DNA from 4 places in the Cronobacter malonaticus LMG 23826 genome. Region 1 is predicted to be linked to each of the others. Evidence: predicted binding sites of a transcription regulator. Region 1 holds the regulator's gene; each other region holds the start of a gene.
What was found. Region 1 encodes CRP, which controls carbon source genes, mostly activating them, when cyclic AMP is high. Its sites were predicted from a motif close to ATGTGANNNNNNTCACAT; they were not measured.
Positions count from the first base shown of each region.

Region 2: a site for CRP is predicted at 1,897-1,914, ahead of azuC (stress response protein AzuC). Genes of this name have one in related genera too.
Region 3: a site for CRP is predicted at 2,066-2,083, ahead of AFK66_RS02105 (glycine dehydrogenase). Genes of this name have one in related genera too.
Region 4: a site for CRP is predicted at 1,675-1,692, ahead of AFK66_RS05350 (YfcZ/YiiS family protein). Genes of this name have one in related genera too.

Region 1 covers NZ_CP013940.1:199,292-203,444, forward strand. Annotated here, with positions in the region: gene AFK66_RS00860 (YccS/YhfK family putative transporter) at 1-1,205, opposite strand, end outside; gene crp (cAMP-activated global transcriptional regulator CRP) at 1,268-1,900, opposite strand; gene AFK66_RS00870 (OsmC family protein) at 2,211-2,618, shown strand; gene AFK66_RS00875 (phosphoribulokinase) at 2,663-3,532, opposite strand; gene AFK66_RS00880 (YheU family protein) at 3,581-3,799, opposite strand; gene AFK66_RS00885 (hydrolase) at 3,800-4,153, opposite strand, start outside.
Region 2 covers NZ_CP013940.1:1,535,259-1,539,411, reverse strand. Annotated here, with positions in the region: gene AFK66_RS07250 (AraC family transcriptional regulator) at 1-631, shown strand, start outside; gene AFK66_RS07245 (LysE family translocator) at 669-1,271, shown strand; gene AFK66_RS07240 (DUF2766 family protein) at 1,297-1,545, opposite strand; gene azuC (stress response protein AzuC) at 1,732-1,815, opposite strand; gene AFK66_RS07235 (MFS transporter) at 2,022-3,443, shown strand; partial or broken gene AFK66_RS07230 (RpiB/LacA/LacB family sugar-phosphate isomerase) at 3,483-4,120, opposite strand.
Region 3 covers NZ_CP013940.1:448,205-452,357, reverse strand. Annotated here, with positions in the region: gene AFK66_RS02125 (DUF4310 family protein) at 1-129, opposite strand, end outside; gene AFK66_RS02120 (DUF4311 domain-containing protein) at 140-916, opposite strand; gene AFK66_RS02115 (DUF4312 family protein) at 939-1,241, opposite strand; gene AFK66_RS02110 (SFCGS family glycine-rich protein) at 1,245-1,607, opposite strand; gene AFK66_RS02105 (glycine dehydrogenase) at 1,624-1,965, opposite strand; gene cybC (cytochrome b562) at 2,270-2,656, opposite strand; gene pmbA (metalloprotease PmbA) at 2,714-4,066, opposite strand.
Region 4 covers NZ_CP013940.1:1,136,297-1,140,449, forward strand. Annotated here, with positions in the region: gene fadL (long-chain fatty acid transporter FadL) at 106-1,425, opposite strand; gene AFK66_RS05350 (YfcZ/YiiS family protein) at 1,784-2,068, shown strand; gene fadI (acetyl-CoA C-acyltransferase FadI) at 2,237-3,547, shown strand; gene fadJ (fatty acid oxidation complex subunit alpha FadJ) at 3,547-4,153, shown strand, end outside.

The DNA.
Region 1 (4,153 bases):
TTTTGCGTAACGAACAGCACCGTCATCAGGATCCAGTACGGCTTCGGAAGCTGGAACGCGCTCCCTAACAACCCCGCCGCCGCCAGCATCACGCCCAGACGCGCGGCGGTGCGCAGCGCGGCGGATTTCAGCGACAAATAGCTTTTCAGCGCCCGCAGCAGCGGCAGGCGTCGCTGGCCGCTGTCCATCAGATCACGGGCGTATAGCGGGCGCTGGGTGCGCAGCACGCGTGCAATACGGCTGAAATGGTATTCGCAGAACTGGCCAACCGGGTTATCCGGGTGCTGGCGGGCGATTTTCGCCAGCGCCTCGACCTGCTTATCCATCGAGAAACGATGCGAATAGCGGTGGTAAAGAATATCGTCAGAAAGCGTGCGCAGCCGCGTGGCGACGGTCTGCGCCGTCCAGCGCAACACTGCTTCGGCATGGCTGCGCTCCACCAGTTTTTGCACTTCGCCGGGCTGATGCAGCGATACCGAGATATGCTCCTGGAGATCCAGCGCCACCTGGAACGTGCGTAGCAGGCGCTTGTAACCGTTTTGTTTAGTGGCGGAGAGCATCTGCAACTGCTGATAGCACTGGCTTATCTGATCCACCACTTTTTGCTGATGCACCAGCAGCGGCGGCAGCGCCTGTTCCGGCTCGGTGTGGCGCGTCAGCAGGCTATATTTGGCCTCGCAGTAGTCGGCGAGGCTTTTATAAATCAGGCTTAACGATTCACGTAGCGGCTGTTCGCGCCACAGCCAGAACCAGAAACCGTTAAACGCGCCATACCAGAGCGTGCCAAAGACATAGAGCAGCATGGGCTCCCAGATGGGCATATTGCCGGCGAGGCTTAATGTAAAGATGGCCGCGATGAGCGAGGCGGGCAGCAGACGCGCATGCAGCGGGCTGATTTCCGCCGTCACGCCGAGCAGTAGCGCCAGCATCAGCAAAATGAGCGGCAGCGGCACAGACTGCAACAGCAGAAGTTGCACCGCCAGGCTGCTCAGCGCAAACAGCGAGGCGCCGATGATCAAGCGTTTAAAAAAGCGTTTGTGCGGGGTATCGAGACCGGCAATGTTGCAGCAGGCGGGAACGAGTGAAAACAGTAACCCTTGTTGAAGATGGCCCAGCATCAACCCGACCGCCACCGGCAGGCTTAAGATCAGCGTTTGCCGTAAAGCGTAATTAATTTCAGGGTGATAGATAAGACGACGCCACATAGGGGAGAAGTATAGATACAAAAACGGCGTGTTACCGAAGCGACACGCCGTTTTTTGATTTTTTAGCGGGTTCCGTAAACCACGATGGTTTTGCCGTGGGCGGAGATCAGGTTCTGATCTTCGAGCATTTTCAGAATGCGGCCAACGGTTTCGCGAGAGCAGCCGACGATCTGGCCGATTTCCTGGCGCGTGATTTTGATCTGCATCCCGTCAGGGTGGGTCATCGCGTCCGGCTGTTTCGCCAGGTTCAGCAGGGTCTGCGCGATGCGGCCGGTCACGTCGAGGAAGGCGAGGTTGCCCACTTTCTCAGACGTGACCTGCAGGCGGCGAGCCATCTGCGAGGAGAGACGCATCAGAATATCCGGGTTAACCTGGATCAGCTGACGGAATTTTTTGTAAGAGATTTCAGCTACTTCACAGGCAGTTTTAGCGCGAACCCAGGCGCTGCGTTCCTGACCTTCCTCGAACAAACCCAGTTCGCCGATGAAGTCTCCCTGATTCAGGTACGAGAGGATCATCTCCTTGCCCTCTTCATCTTTGATCAGCACTGCCACTGAGCCTTTAACGATGTAATACAGCGTCTCCGCTTTTTCACCCTGGTGAATCAGCGTGCTCTTAGATGGATACTTATGAATGTGGCAATGTGACAAGAACCATTCAAGAGTCGGGTCTGTTTGCGGTTTGCCAAGCACCATGCGCGGTTATCCTCTGTTTTAAACTGGCTCCAAAGACAGGGCGCGTAACCCCTGTCTGGCTTTGCAATCATCATCTTCCCGGGTCCAGGGAAGTTGGCTGTCCGTGGACATCGCAGCCGATAAATTGTCTTCTCCTCTGCACACATGCGTAACATCAATGTATCGCCGCTGCATCCAGACTGTTTTAGCATAGCTTTTCTCAGGTGTCTCCTGTTGTCTCGTTTCAGCTTGACGCAGGTCGCCCTTCCATTGCCTCTGACGTCGCGCGCGCGTAATCTGTCAGAAAAATGAATAGCCTGGAGTGATTAACATGCATGCACGAGTGAAATGGGTGGAAGGGTTAACCTTCCTGGGCGAGTCCGCCTCCGGGCATCAGATCCTGATGGACGGCAACTCTGGCGACAAAGCGCCGAGCCCGATGGAAATGGTGCTGATGGCCGCGGGCGGCTGCAGCGCGATTGATGTTGTCTCTATTCTGCAAAAAGGCCGTCACGACGTGACCGACTGCGAAGTGAAGCTGACGTCAGAGCGTCGCGAAGAAGCGCCGCGTCTGTTTACGCATATCAACCTGCACTTTGTCGTAACGGGTAAAGCCCTGAAAGATGCGGCAGTGTCGCGCGCGGTGGATCTGTCGGCAGAGAAGTATTGTTCGGTAGCGCTGATGCTCGGCAAAGGGGTCAACATCACTCATTCGTATGAAGTGATTGAAGCGTCATGAGATGACGGGCGGCCCGGCAGGCGCAGCGCCACCGGGCATCGCCGTTACGCTATCTGTTTGCCTTCCATCAGCCGCTGCACCAGCGGCAGCATAATAAGCTCCATCGCGAGCCCCATCTTTCCGCCCGGCACCACCAGCGTATTGATATGTGAAATAAACGAACCCTGTAGCATCGCCAGCAGCCACGGGTAGTCGATGTTATCCAGATTGCGGAAGTGAATAACCACGAAGCTTTCATCAAGCGACGGAATGCCTTTCGCGGCGAACGGGTTGGAGGTGTCCACCGTCGGCACGCGCTGGAAGTTAATGTGGGTACGTGAGAACTGCGGCGTGATGTAGTTGATGTAATCTTCCATTGAGCGCACCACGGAATCCATCACCGCCTCGCGGGAGTGGCCGCGCTCGCTGGTATCGCGGATGAGCTTCTGTATCCACTCCAGGTTGACGATAGGCACCACGCCTACGAGTAAATCGACATGCTTCGCCACGTCATGCTGCGGCGTCACCACGCCGCCGTGCAGCCCTTCGTAAAACAGCACGTCCGTCGGCTCCGGCAGCGGCTGCCACGGCGTAAACGTGCCGGGCACCTGGTTCCACGGCACCGCTTCGTCATAGGTGTGCAGATATTTACGCGACTGCCCTTTGCCGGTCAGGCCGTACTCCACAAAGGTTTGCTCCAGCAGGCCGAAATCGTTCGCCTCCGGGCCGAAATAGCTGATGTGGCGGCCAAGATCGCGCGCTTTGCGAATAGCCATGTCCATCTCCGGGCGCGTGTAGCGGTGAAAGCTGTCGCCTTCCACTTCGGCGGCACGGAGATTCAGCTGGGCGAAAATTTTACGAAACGCGAGGCTGGTGGTGGTGGTTCCCGCGCCGCTGGAGCCTGTGACGGCGATAACCGGATGTTTGGCAGACATAGCGAGACAACTCCCTGAAGCGGCGGGGCAAGGCTCCGCCTGGCAACGTTAACCGCGAAACTGCGAACGCGGCATGATATTGACCGTTTCGTGCAGCTCAGACCACACCAGAACGGCTTCGCCACTTTGCAACTGACGCCGCACGTCGGCGACCTTTTGCTCAAGCGAGCGTTCATGTTCACCATAATCAGTGCCTTCGCGCAAGACGAAGGCTTCAATCAGGCGCTCCAGGGTGTCGGGCGCGATCTCTTGCCAGGGAATGATCATTTATCGGTCCAGATAAGACGTTAACCAGTCAGGAATGCGCTGTTCCAGCCACATTTTGGGCTGACGCAGCGTGCCGCCGACAAAGCCCACGTGACCGCCATGCTCTGTCAGTTGATATTCAATATTAGCAGGCAGCGTGGTGGTGTCGGGGATCACGTGATGATCCATAAACGGGTCGTCTTTGGCTTGGATAATCAGTGTCGGACGGGTGATGCTGGCGAGACGCGGCATCGCGCTGCACTGGCGATAGTAATCGACGGCATCGCTAAAGCCGTGAATTTTCGACGTGATCAAATCATCGAAATCGCGGATGCGGCGCAGGCGCTTAAGCTGGGCGAGTTCAATCGGCAGCGT
Region 2 (4,153 bases), 1.3 Mb from region 1:
CGACGGCGACGCGCCGCTTGCAGGCGGCTTTACCTATCTCACGTTTTATCTCGATGAAGGCTGGCTGCGGGAAACGCTCGGCGGGCTGTACGCCGCTGTGCCGGACAGCTACGAGCTGCATTTCGCCAGCACCATCGCCCGCGATCCCGCGCTGGTCCAGGCGATTGCCTCGACGTTCACCGCGCTGCATCACGACGAAATGCGCATTGTGCAGCAGGGCGTGATGGATAACCTGTTAAGCCAGCTCACGCACCAGTGCCAGTGGCGCAAACGGCTGCCAGGTGAAATTCGCGACGCGCAGATGGCGCAGCGCGCCCGTGATTATCTTTATGCGCATCTCGGTGAGAATATCGGGCTGGCGGAACTGGCACAGGCGCTCGGCACCGATCGCTTTACGCTGTCGCGCACGTTTAAACACGCCTTTGGTATGGCGCCCCACGCCTGGCTGGTGCAACTGCGCCTCGCCCGCGCCAGAGCGATGCTCGCGCGCGGCATGACGCCTGTAGACGTGGCGGCGGCGCTCGGTTTCGCCGATCAGAGCCATCTGGGGCGCTGGTTTCAGCGCGCCTACCGGCTCTCGCCCGCCCACTACCGCAAACTCTGCACGAATCTTCCAGACGCCGGAGCCTGATCGCCGGAAGATAAAGGCTCAGACAACGGGAGATGCCATGAGCCTGCTTACACAACAACTGCCCTTTTTATTCTTCGCTTTTGTGGCCTCGATTACGCCGGGGCCGACCAATATTCTCATCCTCACCAACAGCCAGCGTTACGGCACCCGCGCGACGCTGCCCGCGGTCGTCGGCGCGTGCCTGGCCTCCAGCGCTATTGTGCTGATGTGCGGCGTAGGGCCTGGCGAAGCGCTGCGCCACGCCCCCTGGCTTGCGCGTCTGATGGCGCTCGCTGGCGCGCTGTGGCTGACGTGGATGAGCTGGCAACTGTTCCGTGCACCTGCGGTATCGCTCTCGGGCGAGGCGAGTAAGCCCTTTAGCGCTGGCGCGGCGGCGGCATTACAGCTGATTAACCCGAAAACCTGGATGATGGCGATGGCGGTTGTGACGGTCTTCGCGCCGCATAACGGCCGCGTACTGACCACGCTTTCGTTTCAGGCGCTGGGCTTTCTCGTGATTTCACTGGCGTGCCTCGCCGCGTGGGCCTGGCTTGGCAGCGGCGTGCATCGGGTGTTTCGCAGCCCGGCATCGCTGGTGCGCTTTCAGCGGCTGATGGCGCTCTGGCTGCTGGCCTGCGCCTGGATGGCATTTTTTAACTGAAAACGGCCCCGCGGGGCCGTTTTGCTTAGTGCGCTTCGCTCTGCGGGGTAAAGCGCAGCTCAATCAGCGCCACCGCTTTCTGAATAGCGCGCAGCGTCACCGGATCGGCGGAGGGATGACCGGAGAAATCGATGCTTTTCAGCTGGCTCGCCATTTTGTCGCGCACTTCTACCGGCGCGATGACGTCGATAACGTCCAGGATCTGTTTAATCACCAACTGGCAGGCGACTACGTCGGAAACCAGTTCATCTTCGGCAGTGAGGGATTGGGACATTGCGTTCTCCTTAGCGTCAAGGCGCACATAGTAGCGGCAAAGCCCGGCGATTGCGAACCTGGCACACTGGAGGGTTGAAAATGAACCATCATTTCAGAAAACAGCAGTAAGGGTTTCAGAACGAGGCAATGGCGGGTATAAGAAGAAATGCGGACATAAAAAAACCTGCCAGCGGCAGGTTTTTTATCAGAACATCCCGGCTGGCGGAACATCTTTGAAGGTTTTGCAGTAATTTTCAAACATGCTTTTAAGGATTTTACGCAGTTTCATGGCGTGCTCCGGTTTTATTCATTCTGGTTAGCGTGTTGCTACCGGTCAATAATATGACTTGCATCACAAAAATCAACCAATTTGTGATTAAAATCACACCTCATAGTTAATGAAAATGAGCTTAATGTTAATAAAATGCTGTAAATTCCGGCGGTTAAGCGTTGTATCTTTTGGTGAATTTTTATAAGAAATTTTTAGGGGCTGGCATGGGACAGAAAACGGCGAAAGCAGGTGCAGGCGGCGTCTCTCCCGCCGCGCTGCTGGTGGCGGGCGCGTTTTTTATGGAGTTCCTCGACGGTACGGTGATCGCCACTGCCCTGCCGACGATGGCGCACACCTTCGGCGTCGAAGCCGTCGCGCTCAATATCGGTATCAGCGCTTATCTGCTGACGCTCGCGGTCTTGATCCCGGCAAGTGGCTGGATTGCCGACCGCTTCGGCGCGCGCAAGGTGTTTACGCTGGCGCTGGGGATTTTTACCGGCGCGTCGGTGCTGTGCGGGCTGGCGAACTCGCTTGAGATGTTTGTGCTGATGCGCGTATTACAGGGCGCGGGCGGCGCGCTGATGGTGCCGGTTGGCCGTCTCGCGGTGCTGCGCGTCACGCCGAAACATCAGTTGATTACGGCTATCGCCACACTGACCTGGCCCGCACTGGTGGCGCCCATTATCGGGCCGCCGCTTGGCGGGTTTATCACCAGCTACGCGAACTGGCGCTGGATCTTCTTTATTAACCTGCCTGCGGGGCTTATCGCGATGGCGCTCGCCTGGCGTCTTATTCCCGATCGCCACGACAGCGATCGCCGCCCGTTCGATACGCCCGGTTTTCTCGCCACCGCGCTGGCGATGGTGGCGCTGGTGTGCGCGATGGAGATGCTGGCAGCGCGCGACGCGAACGGTCTGCTCGCAGGCGCGCTGCTGCTGGCGGGATGCGGGGCGCTTCTCTTCGCGCTGCGCCATTTTCGCCGCGCGCCGTTCCCGATGATCCGCCTTGATGCGATGGCGGTGCCGACCTTTCGCGTCACGATGTATGGCGGCTCGCTGTTTCGCGCCTCGATCAGCGCCGTGCCGTTTTTGCTGCCGCTGCTGTTTCAGGTGGGCTTCGGCATGGACGCATTTCATTCCGGGCTGCTGGTGCTGGCGGTTTTCGCAGGCAACCTGACAATCAAGCCCGCCACCACGCCGCTCATTCGCTGGCTGGGATTCAAAAAACTGCTGCTGATTAACGGCCTGCTGAATGTGCTGGCGCTGCTTGCCTGCGCGCTGCTGACGCCGCAGACCCCGGTGTGGCTTATTCTGCTGATACTTTTCCTGGGCGGCGTGTTTCGCTCGATTCAGTTTACCGGCATCAGCACGCTGGCCTTTGCGGATGTACCTTCGGGCGAAATGAGTTACGCCAATACGCTGTTCAGCACCGCCACGCAGCTCGCTGTGGGGCTTGGCGTGACGCTGGGCGCTATCGGCATCCGGCTTGGCGAGGTAATAAGTACCTCTTTTTTAAGCGCCGATATTCCGGGCGCGAGTTTCCGGCTGGCGTTCGTGATGATTGCCCTGATAAGCCTGGCGGGGATGTTTGATACGCTGCGCCTCGCCGCGCACGCGGGCCATAGCGTCTCTGGCAAAGAGGCGTAAAAAAGCCAGCCCGCGGGCTGGCTTTTTCATCAGACGTTATCAGCCGAGGATTTCACGCACGAAACCTTCGATCGATTTATCCTGGCAGTTATCAAAGAAACACTGCTGGAAACGCTCGCCGGAAACAGCGGTTTTCACCAGTTCGGGGTCGATGGCGCGCAGGGTATCGAGATAGTTCTCTTTCACCACCGCCGCTTTGACCTGGTTCAGAATGCCCGCGTTGCGCACCTGCGGCTCTTTACGCTCCGGCGGATAGCCCTCGCCTTTACGTCCGGTAAACGCTTTTTCGAAAATAAACCGCACGTTCAGTTCCGCACCCCAGCCAAAACCTTTCGCGAACGGCAGCGCCAGCGCGTTACCGTTGTTGATTTGCGCGAACAGGAACGCGTCCGCCGGATCGATGCAATAGCCACACACCACGCCCGGATGAATATTCAGGACATCAGCGCGCCCTGCCCGGTGCCGCAGCCCGTGACCACGAAATCCACTGCTCTGGAATTCAGCAGGATGCTCGCCATAATCCCGAGGTGAATATAGGTAAGATGATGATCGTTCTCATCACTCATGCCGACGTTGTACACCGGGAACGCTTTTTCATCCGCCACCGCTTTCAGCTCTTTAAGGATGATCGCGGTTTTGGCCGCCTGACTGTTTTCCATCATCAGTGCAATTTTCATTGGGTTCTCTCCTGAAAAGGCTATGAATAGCAA
Region 3 (4,153 bases), 250 kb from region 1:
CACTTCGTTAAACGCGCCGATGCCGTAGAGGTAGTACATATGCGTTCCGGCGAACACGCCGGAGGAGAGCAGGCCGACGAAGATCGGGAATGACCAGTCGGCGTACCAGAAACCTTTATTTTCTTCCATCATGCGCTCCTTATTTGCCGCTCAGCGAGTTGTGGATAAGACTGAGCCAGTCCGGCACGGTCAGACGGAAAGATTCGATCATTTTCATGTCGAAGCCGCGGAAGAAGGCGCTCAGCACGAACAGCAGCACAATGGCAGTCATCATGACTTTGGTGACGCGGTTCCAGCCGCTCTCTTCAACGCCCTTGCCGATAAGTATGCCAAGCACCAGACCCGGCACGGCGTTACCCATGATCAGCTGCGCCGCGCCGCCAAAGACGGTGGCCCAGAAGCCCGATTTTTTCCCGGCGTCGATGGCGGCCAGCCAGAAAATCACCGGCATGACGGTGTTCACCAGCAGGTTAGCGGCAGGCACCAGCACTTTAACGGCGGTAACCTGTAGCGCTTCCGGCACAGCCGACGCCGTGGTGTTGAGAAACGCCACCACCGCCATGCCGATAAGCCCGCAGGCGACCGCCATTTTTTTCGGATTGTGCAGGGTATCGGCGAGATTGCGGTTTTTCACCATCAGCGCCGCCGCGCCCCAGTTGGGAATAATGCGGTGATCGACATCCTGGGTGAACGCGCCCGCCGCGACGGAGGACGCCCAGGCGTTGAAGAAAAACCCTAACCCAAAGGAGAAATGCGAAGCCGGATCGCCTTCGCAGGAGTTCAGCTCTCCTAACGTACGAAAGGCGCCCATCCCTTGCGTGGTGGGCGCATGAAACATGCGTGCGGCCCCGGCACCCACGCCGACGCCGACAAGGCCGCCGATGATGAGCGATTTTATTAAAATTATCAGGAACATTGGTCTGCCCTTTTAGTAACGATCAGCTGTGTTGCGTGACGAAATCCACCTTGTCGAGATTGATGGCGGTCACGTTGACGGTCACGTCCAGCTCCACGCTGAAAGCCCGTCGTTCCCGGCGCAAAAAGAAAAAGAGAAACGCTTCTTTGCGCACCGTTTCCCGCGCATGAACAACCTGCACATCCTGTGGCTCTATACGCAGTAAGATGTGCGGCGAGGCTTTCATCACCGCCGCCTGTACCTGATTCAGGGCATCGGCGAACGCGCGAGCGCGCGCGTCGCCTTTGCCTTTCACTCTCACCGTGGTGGTGAACTGTTCTTTCATGCGTTATGCGCCGTATTTCTTTTTCCAGGCTTCCACCAGACGCTCGCCCAGCTCTTCTTTATCCATAAAGCCGAAGCCCAGCACGTTGCAGCCCTCGTTGATGGCGGTGACGCCCTCTTCCACCGAGCGCATTCCATATTTGGCCTTGTAGCCATGTTTGGTCTGCGCGGTGATAGCGCCCGCGCCGCCGCTGCCGCAAAACGAGATGCCGAACGTCGCGCCTTCGGTTTTCATCACGTCGCCAAGCTTCATATCCGCCGCGACACCCGGCACCACGACCGCGCGTGCGCCCGCTTTCTCCGCGCCCGCCGCCACTTTCTGGCCTTTGCCCAGACGATCGCCAATCACTACCGTAATCTGTTCCATGGTTTGCTCCTGAAGGTTAAAGATTCTCTTTCGCCACCTCGAAGTGCACCGACAACAGCCAGGCCTCTTCATCGGGCAGATTGCCGAACTGCGCCACAATTTCACGCGCCAGCGCCATCGAGCCTTCGGAGATCTCCTCAAACAGGCTCTCTTCCACCTCGGGCAGCGGTTCGCCTGTCACCGAGCGGTGCGCCATCGCCCGCACATGTGAGCTGAGCATCTGTCGCTGCACGTCGTTGGGCGTTATCTGGTGGCGCTCAAGGAGCGCGTAAACTTCATCCAGCATCCGCCCGGCAAGCGTCGCGGCATCGTCCGCGTGTTGACATCCGGCGTTGTTCATTACCGCTCCGTTATTCACTCTGCATACCTGATTAGTTGCGCTGAGGTAACACTAACGGCGGGTGTTAAAGGTTTGTAGCGAGTTGTTTTCCACTTCGAAGTGGAAAGGAGAGTGGCGGCAGTGATCTGTTCCACATAAAAGTCGTGAATAGATATAAACCACCAGATAACTGTGATGAATGTCACTGGCGGTCGTGCCGGGCGGGGAGAAAAGAAAATAACGGGCTTGCGACGCCGCGCGCAAAAGGCGGCAGAGAATAAGCGTCGCTTATGACCGTGCGCAGAGGAAGCGTGCGGCGGCGAACCGCCGCACAGAAAAGGGCTTAGCGATACTTCTTGTGGTAGGTGTTGCGGGTGGTTTTGAACTCTTCGGCGCTCGCCTGAGCCTCTTTGATTTTGCCTTCATCAACGAGCTTCAACGCGCCGTCAATCTGGCTTACCAGCGTATCGAGACCGTGGCGGAAATCTTTCATTTCCGGGCTGTCAGCCGGTTTATCTTCGAGCTTCGGCGGGGTTTCTTTTTTGGCGTCCAGGGCCGCCTCGCGCATTTTCGTCAGCGCGGTTTTCATTTCGGCCGCATCGCTGGTCTTCTGCACGACTTTCAGGTTTTCATTGAGGGTGTCCATGTTGTCTTCCAGATCAGCCCACGCCGCGGCGCTGGTGAACAACAGAGAGGAGACCGCTAACATCGCTAATGCTTGCTTACGCATTGACTCACCTTTTTATTGTTATGACCAAAAAAAGGCGCCACAACGGGCGCCCTTGCCTTACTCACCGGCGATTTTCATCTCCGGCAGCAGTACTGAACCACACTGAATATTGCTACGTGTTTCGATATCGTCACCAATGGTAACCATATTGCGCCACATCTCTTTCAGGTTGCCGGCGATGGTGATTTCGCTCACTGGATACTGGATTTCGCCGTTTTCCACCCAGAAGCCTGCCGCGCCGCGCGAGTAATCGCCGGTGATGCCGCTGACGCCCTGGCCCATCAGCTCGGTGACGACCAGGCCGGTGCCCATCTCTTTCAGCAGTTGCTCAAAGCTCAGGCCGCGGCCTTTGATGCGCCAGTTGTGGATGCCGCCCGCGTGGCCGGTGCTTTTCAGCCCCAGCTTGCGCGCGGAGTAGTTGGTAAGCAGCCACTGTTGCAGCACGCCGTCTTTGATGATGTCGCGGCGCGAGGTCGCCACACCTTCGCTGTCAAACGGCGTGGAGGCGAGGCCTTTCAGAAGATGCGGATGCTCTTCAATCGTCAGCCACTCCGGCAGGATCTGCTTGCCAAGCGAATCAAGCAGGAACGTGGATTTACGGTACACCGCGCCGCCGCTGATGGCGCCGACCAGATGACCAAACAGCCCGGTCGCCACTTCACGGCCAAAAATGACCGGTGCTTTCATGGTCGGCAGTTTGCGCGGTGAGAGGCGGGACAGCGTGCGACGGGCGCACTCTTCGCCCACCCACTCTGGCGATTCCAGATCGCCCAGCGCGCGGCCAATGGTGTAGGCGTAATCACGCTCCATGTCGCCGTTTTCTTCGGCAATCACGCAGCTGGAGAGCGAATGGCGCGTCGAGCAGTAGCTCTGCAACATGCCGTGGCTGTTGCCGAACACTTTGATGCCGTAGTGGCTGTTAAAGCTGCCGCCTTCGGTATTGGTGATGCGTTTATCCGCTTTTAAGGCCGCCTGTTCGGCGCGCGCGGCGTAGTCGATAGCCTGTTCCGGTTCGATCTCGGCCGGGTGGAAGAGATCGAGATCCGGGGCGTAGAAAGCCAGCAGATCTTTTTCCGCCACGCCCGCGCACGGGTCTGGCGACGTGTAACGGGCGATATCCAGCGCCGCCTGTACGGTGCGCGCGATAGCGTCCGGGCTTAAATCGGTCGACGAGGCGCTGCCTTTGCGATTCTGGTGATAAACCGTGATGCCAAGCGCCCCGTCGCTGTTGAACTCGACGTTCTCCACCTCACCGTAGCGGGTGCTGACGCTGATGCCGGTCGTTTTGCTGACCGCCACTTCCGCGCCGTCCGACTTGCCGGACGCCAGCTCCAGCGCCTGAGAAACCGCCTGTTCCAGCGCTTTGCGCTGCGCTTCAACTTGTGTGATTACTTTCATCGCGAGTGCCATAATGTAAGGTGAAACTGAAAAGCCACATTTTGTGAGTCTAACAGAGAACCATTTCGCAGTGCGCGCCTTAACTGGTAGTATTAGCCT
Region 4 (4,153 bases), 940 kb from region 1:
TTAAGGTAAATAAAAAAAGCGGGCCGGGGCTCGCTTTTTTATTTCTGAACGACAAGGCGCAATAAAAAAGGCGAGCCGCAGCTCGCCTTTGTCGTGATATTTCTATCAGAAACGGTAGTTAAAGTTCACGCCATACAGCCAGGCTTTACCTTCAGATTTGAAGGTGTATGGGCCTTCGGTGAACTCCACGTGCTGGCCGTGCATGTAAGACACACCGGCATCCACGGAGGCGTCTTCATTAAAGGCGTAAGTGGTACCGGCGCTCAGCCAGAGACGGTCCTGGTCAGGAATCGAGATAGAACGCTGCTGCTCTGGCACCGGGCTGTCATCAAAGGCGATACCGGTACGGAAGGTCCAGTTGTCGTCCATATAATAGGTGGTGCCGAGGGCGATACGGTACGCGTCCCGGTATTTTTCTTCTTTCTTAAACAGCGTATCGCCGTTGTTGTTGGTCGCTTTCAGCTCCTGGAACTGGCTCCAGCTGGTATAGGTCAGGCTATAGTGAACGGCCCACTGCGGCGCGATACGGTTATAACCAGAGATCTCCCACATTTCAGGCAGGTTCAGGGTCAGCGAGCCCGGAATGGTTTCTCCACCCGTACCGAACAGACCAAATTGGCCTAACAGCGGGTTAAAGGCGCCCGGGAGGCTACTTTTATAGTCGCCGTCAAAGTCAATTTTCACTTCAGAGCGGTAAGTAAAGCCGTAGCGGTTGTTCTTATCCAGCTCATAAAGAATACCGGCGTTCCAGCCAAAGCCCCACTCGTCGCCTTTCAGATAGGAGATTTGCGTATCAGCCGGAATACCTGCGACGGTCGGAACTAACGCAGGCGGGACCCGGCCAGAGCCAGCAAGGATTGGGCCCAGATCGCCCGCATAACGCTCGATTTTCGCGCGCGCATATACGGCGTCGAAGCCTACACCGAAGCTCCAGTGGTTATCGAGACGATACGCGCCGCTGAGGTTCAGGTTCAGCGTTTCCAGGTCGGTTTTACCGCCGACGGAACCCGCGGTATAGCCGTTGTTATATTCTGTGGCGAGGCCATAGTTGGAGGTAACGGACGCCCCCCAGCCAAACTGTTCGTTAATCGGCGCAACAAAGTGCAGGTTCGGCACCCAGGCGGTCGGCGCGATGTTATCAGCGTCAAGGCTGCGGCCCGTACGGGATTGCCCGGACACATTCACATCCGGGTCAACGAAAATCGCGCCGCCGGAGAATGTCGGGCGATCGAACATGGTAATCAGCGCCGGGTTACGGCTGACGTTGCCTGCGTCATCCGCCATAGCGCCTTCACCGGAATAGGCACGGCCCAGACCGGAGGCAGAGAATTCGTTTAACTGGAAACCTGCGGACCAGGCCTGAGAAGACACGATTGCCACTGCGACTGCTAAAGCAGATTTGGTAAACAGGGTTTTCTGGCGCATGACCATAACCTCATCCATTTATTTTTATTCAAATAATGTTACGTGACGTAACAGGAGCGCGGAGTGTAGGGTCTGAGGTACGGCATGGAAATCAGACCAGTGGCGAGAGTATAGGTCCGACCAGCAGAGATGTTGCAAGTATGTTTATAAGTTTTTTCAATTGTGATCTAAGAAACGCGATCCGTTTAGCAAAATTCCGGGGTTCAGAAATTCATCAATCTGGTGATTATTGTTTTAGATCATTTTTAAGTGTGATTTCGGTCACTTATAAGCGTAAACGGGAAGAACAGGTAGAGCGGTGGCGGCGCGGGGCGTAAAATAGCCTTATCTCTTTTCAGGAAATACAGAGGAAATCACCATGACCAAATGCAGTGCTGATGAAACCCCGGTTTGCTGCTGTATTGATGTAGGCACCATTATTGATAACACCGACTGCGTCGCCTCTTACAGCCGCGTGTTTGAAAACCGCGCCGACGCCGAAGCCACGCTCGCGGCGCTCACCGCCAAAGCGCGTGAAGTGGAATCCGAGCCGTGCCAGATCACCCCGCGCTTCACTGAAGAAGCCGATGGCGTGCGCCTGGATATCGATTTTGTTTTCGCCTGCCAGGCAGAAACCGTTATTTTCCAGTTAGGTCTGCGTTAATCCTGCCGCTTACGCCCCGGCCTGGCCGGGGCGCATTTCTTGTTACGTAATTCGTGTTTTGCCTCGCAATTTTTCCTTTATGTGATTGGCTGAATGTAAAATTCTGGTTAAAACTGTTATCAGGTCAGACCACTTAATTCATCTTTAGCCTTTTCACAGGGGAACGTTATGAGTCAGGCACTACCGCTGGTCACCCGGCAGGGGGATCGTATTGCCATAGTCAGTGGGTTACGCACGCCTTTCGCTCGTCAGGCGACGGCGTACCACGGCGTTCCGGCGGTCGATCTCGGTAAAATGGTGGTCGGCGAACTGCTGGCCCGCAGCGAAATCCCGCCTGAAGTTATTGAACAGCTCGTCTTCGGCCAGGTGGTGCAGATGCCGGAAGCGCCGAATATCGCGCGCGAAATCGTGCTCGGCACCGGCATGAGCGTCCATACCGACGCCTACAGCGTCAGCCGCGCCTGCGCCACCAGTTTTCAGGCGGTGGCGAACGTCGCCGAAAGCCTGATGGCGGGCACTATCCGCGCCGGGATCGCCGGCGGGGCCGATTCCTCTTCTGTGCTGCCAATTGGCGTCAGTAAAAAACTGGCGCGCACCCTGGTGGACGCGAATAAAGCCCGCACCGCCGGGCAGCGCCTGAAGCTCTTCTCGCGCCTGCGTCTGCGTGACCTGCTGCCGGTGCCGCCCGCCGTGGCGGAATATTCCACCGGGCTTCGCATGGGCGACACCGCCGAACAGATGGCGAAAACGCACGGCATCACCCGCGAACAGCAGGACGCGCTGGCGCATCGTTCACATCAGCTGGCGGCGCAGGCGTGGGCGGAGGGCAAATTGCGCGAAGAAGTCATGACCGCTTACACGCCGCCATACCGCGAGCCGCTCAGCGAAGACAACAATATCCGCAAAACCTCGTCGCTGGCCGATTACGCGAAACTGCGCCCGGCGTTCGACCGTAAACATGGCACCGTGACCGCCGCCAACAGTACGCCGCTTACCGACGGCGCGGCGGCGGTCATTCTGATGACGGAATCCCGCGCCCGCGAACTCGGCCTGACGCCGCTTGGCTACCTGCGCAGCTACGCTTTTACCGCGATCGATGTCTGGCAGGACATGCTGCTCGGCCCCGCCTGGTCGACGCCGCTGGCGCTTGAGCGTGCCGGACTGACGATGGCCGATCTCACGCTTATTGATATGCATGAGGCGTTCGCCTCGCAAACGCTCACCAACCTGAAGCTGATGGCGAGCGACCGTTTCGCCCTTGAGGTGCTGGGCCGCAGCCAGGCCACCGGCGAGGTGGATGAGAGCAAATTTAACGTGCTCGGTGGCTCTATCGCTTACGGACACCCGTTCGCGGCCACCGGCGCGCGAATGATCACCCAGACGCTCAATGAACTGCGCCGCCGCGGCGGCGGTTTCGGGCTGGTTACCGCCTGCGCGGCGGGCGGGCTCGGTGCGGCAATGGTACTGGAGGCCGAATAATGGAATCGACATCCGCATTTAATTTACAGATGCGCCCGGACAATGTGGCGGTGGTCACTATCGACGTACCGGGCGAGAAAATGAACACGCTGAAGGCGGAGTTTGCCCGCGACGTTCGCGCCATCGTGAAAACGCTGCGGGAAAACCGCGATCTCGCGGGCGTGGTGTTTATCTCCGCCAAGCCGGATAACTTTATCGCCGGCGCGGATATTAACATGATCGCCCATTGCCAGAGCGCGCAGGAGGCTGAAGCGCTGGCAAGCCAGGGGCAGCAGATCATGGCGGAGATCCGCGCGCTGCCGGTGCATGTGGTCGCAGCTATTCACGGCGCGTGCCTCGGCGGTGGGCTGGAGCTGGCGCTCGCCTGCCACAGCCGCATCTGTACCGACGATGCGAAAACGCTGCTCGGGCTGCCGGAAGTCCAGCTGGGGCTGCTGCCGGGCTCCGGCGGCACGCAGCGGCTGCCACGCCTCATTGGCGTCAGCACCGCGCTTGAGATGATCCTTGCGGGCAAACAGCTGAGACCGCGTCAGGCACTGAAAGCCGGGCTGGTGGATGATGTGGTGCCACAATCTATTTTGCTGGAAGCCGCTGCCGAACTGGCGA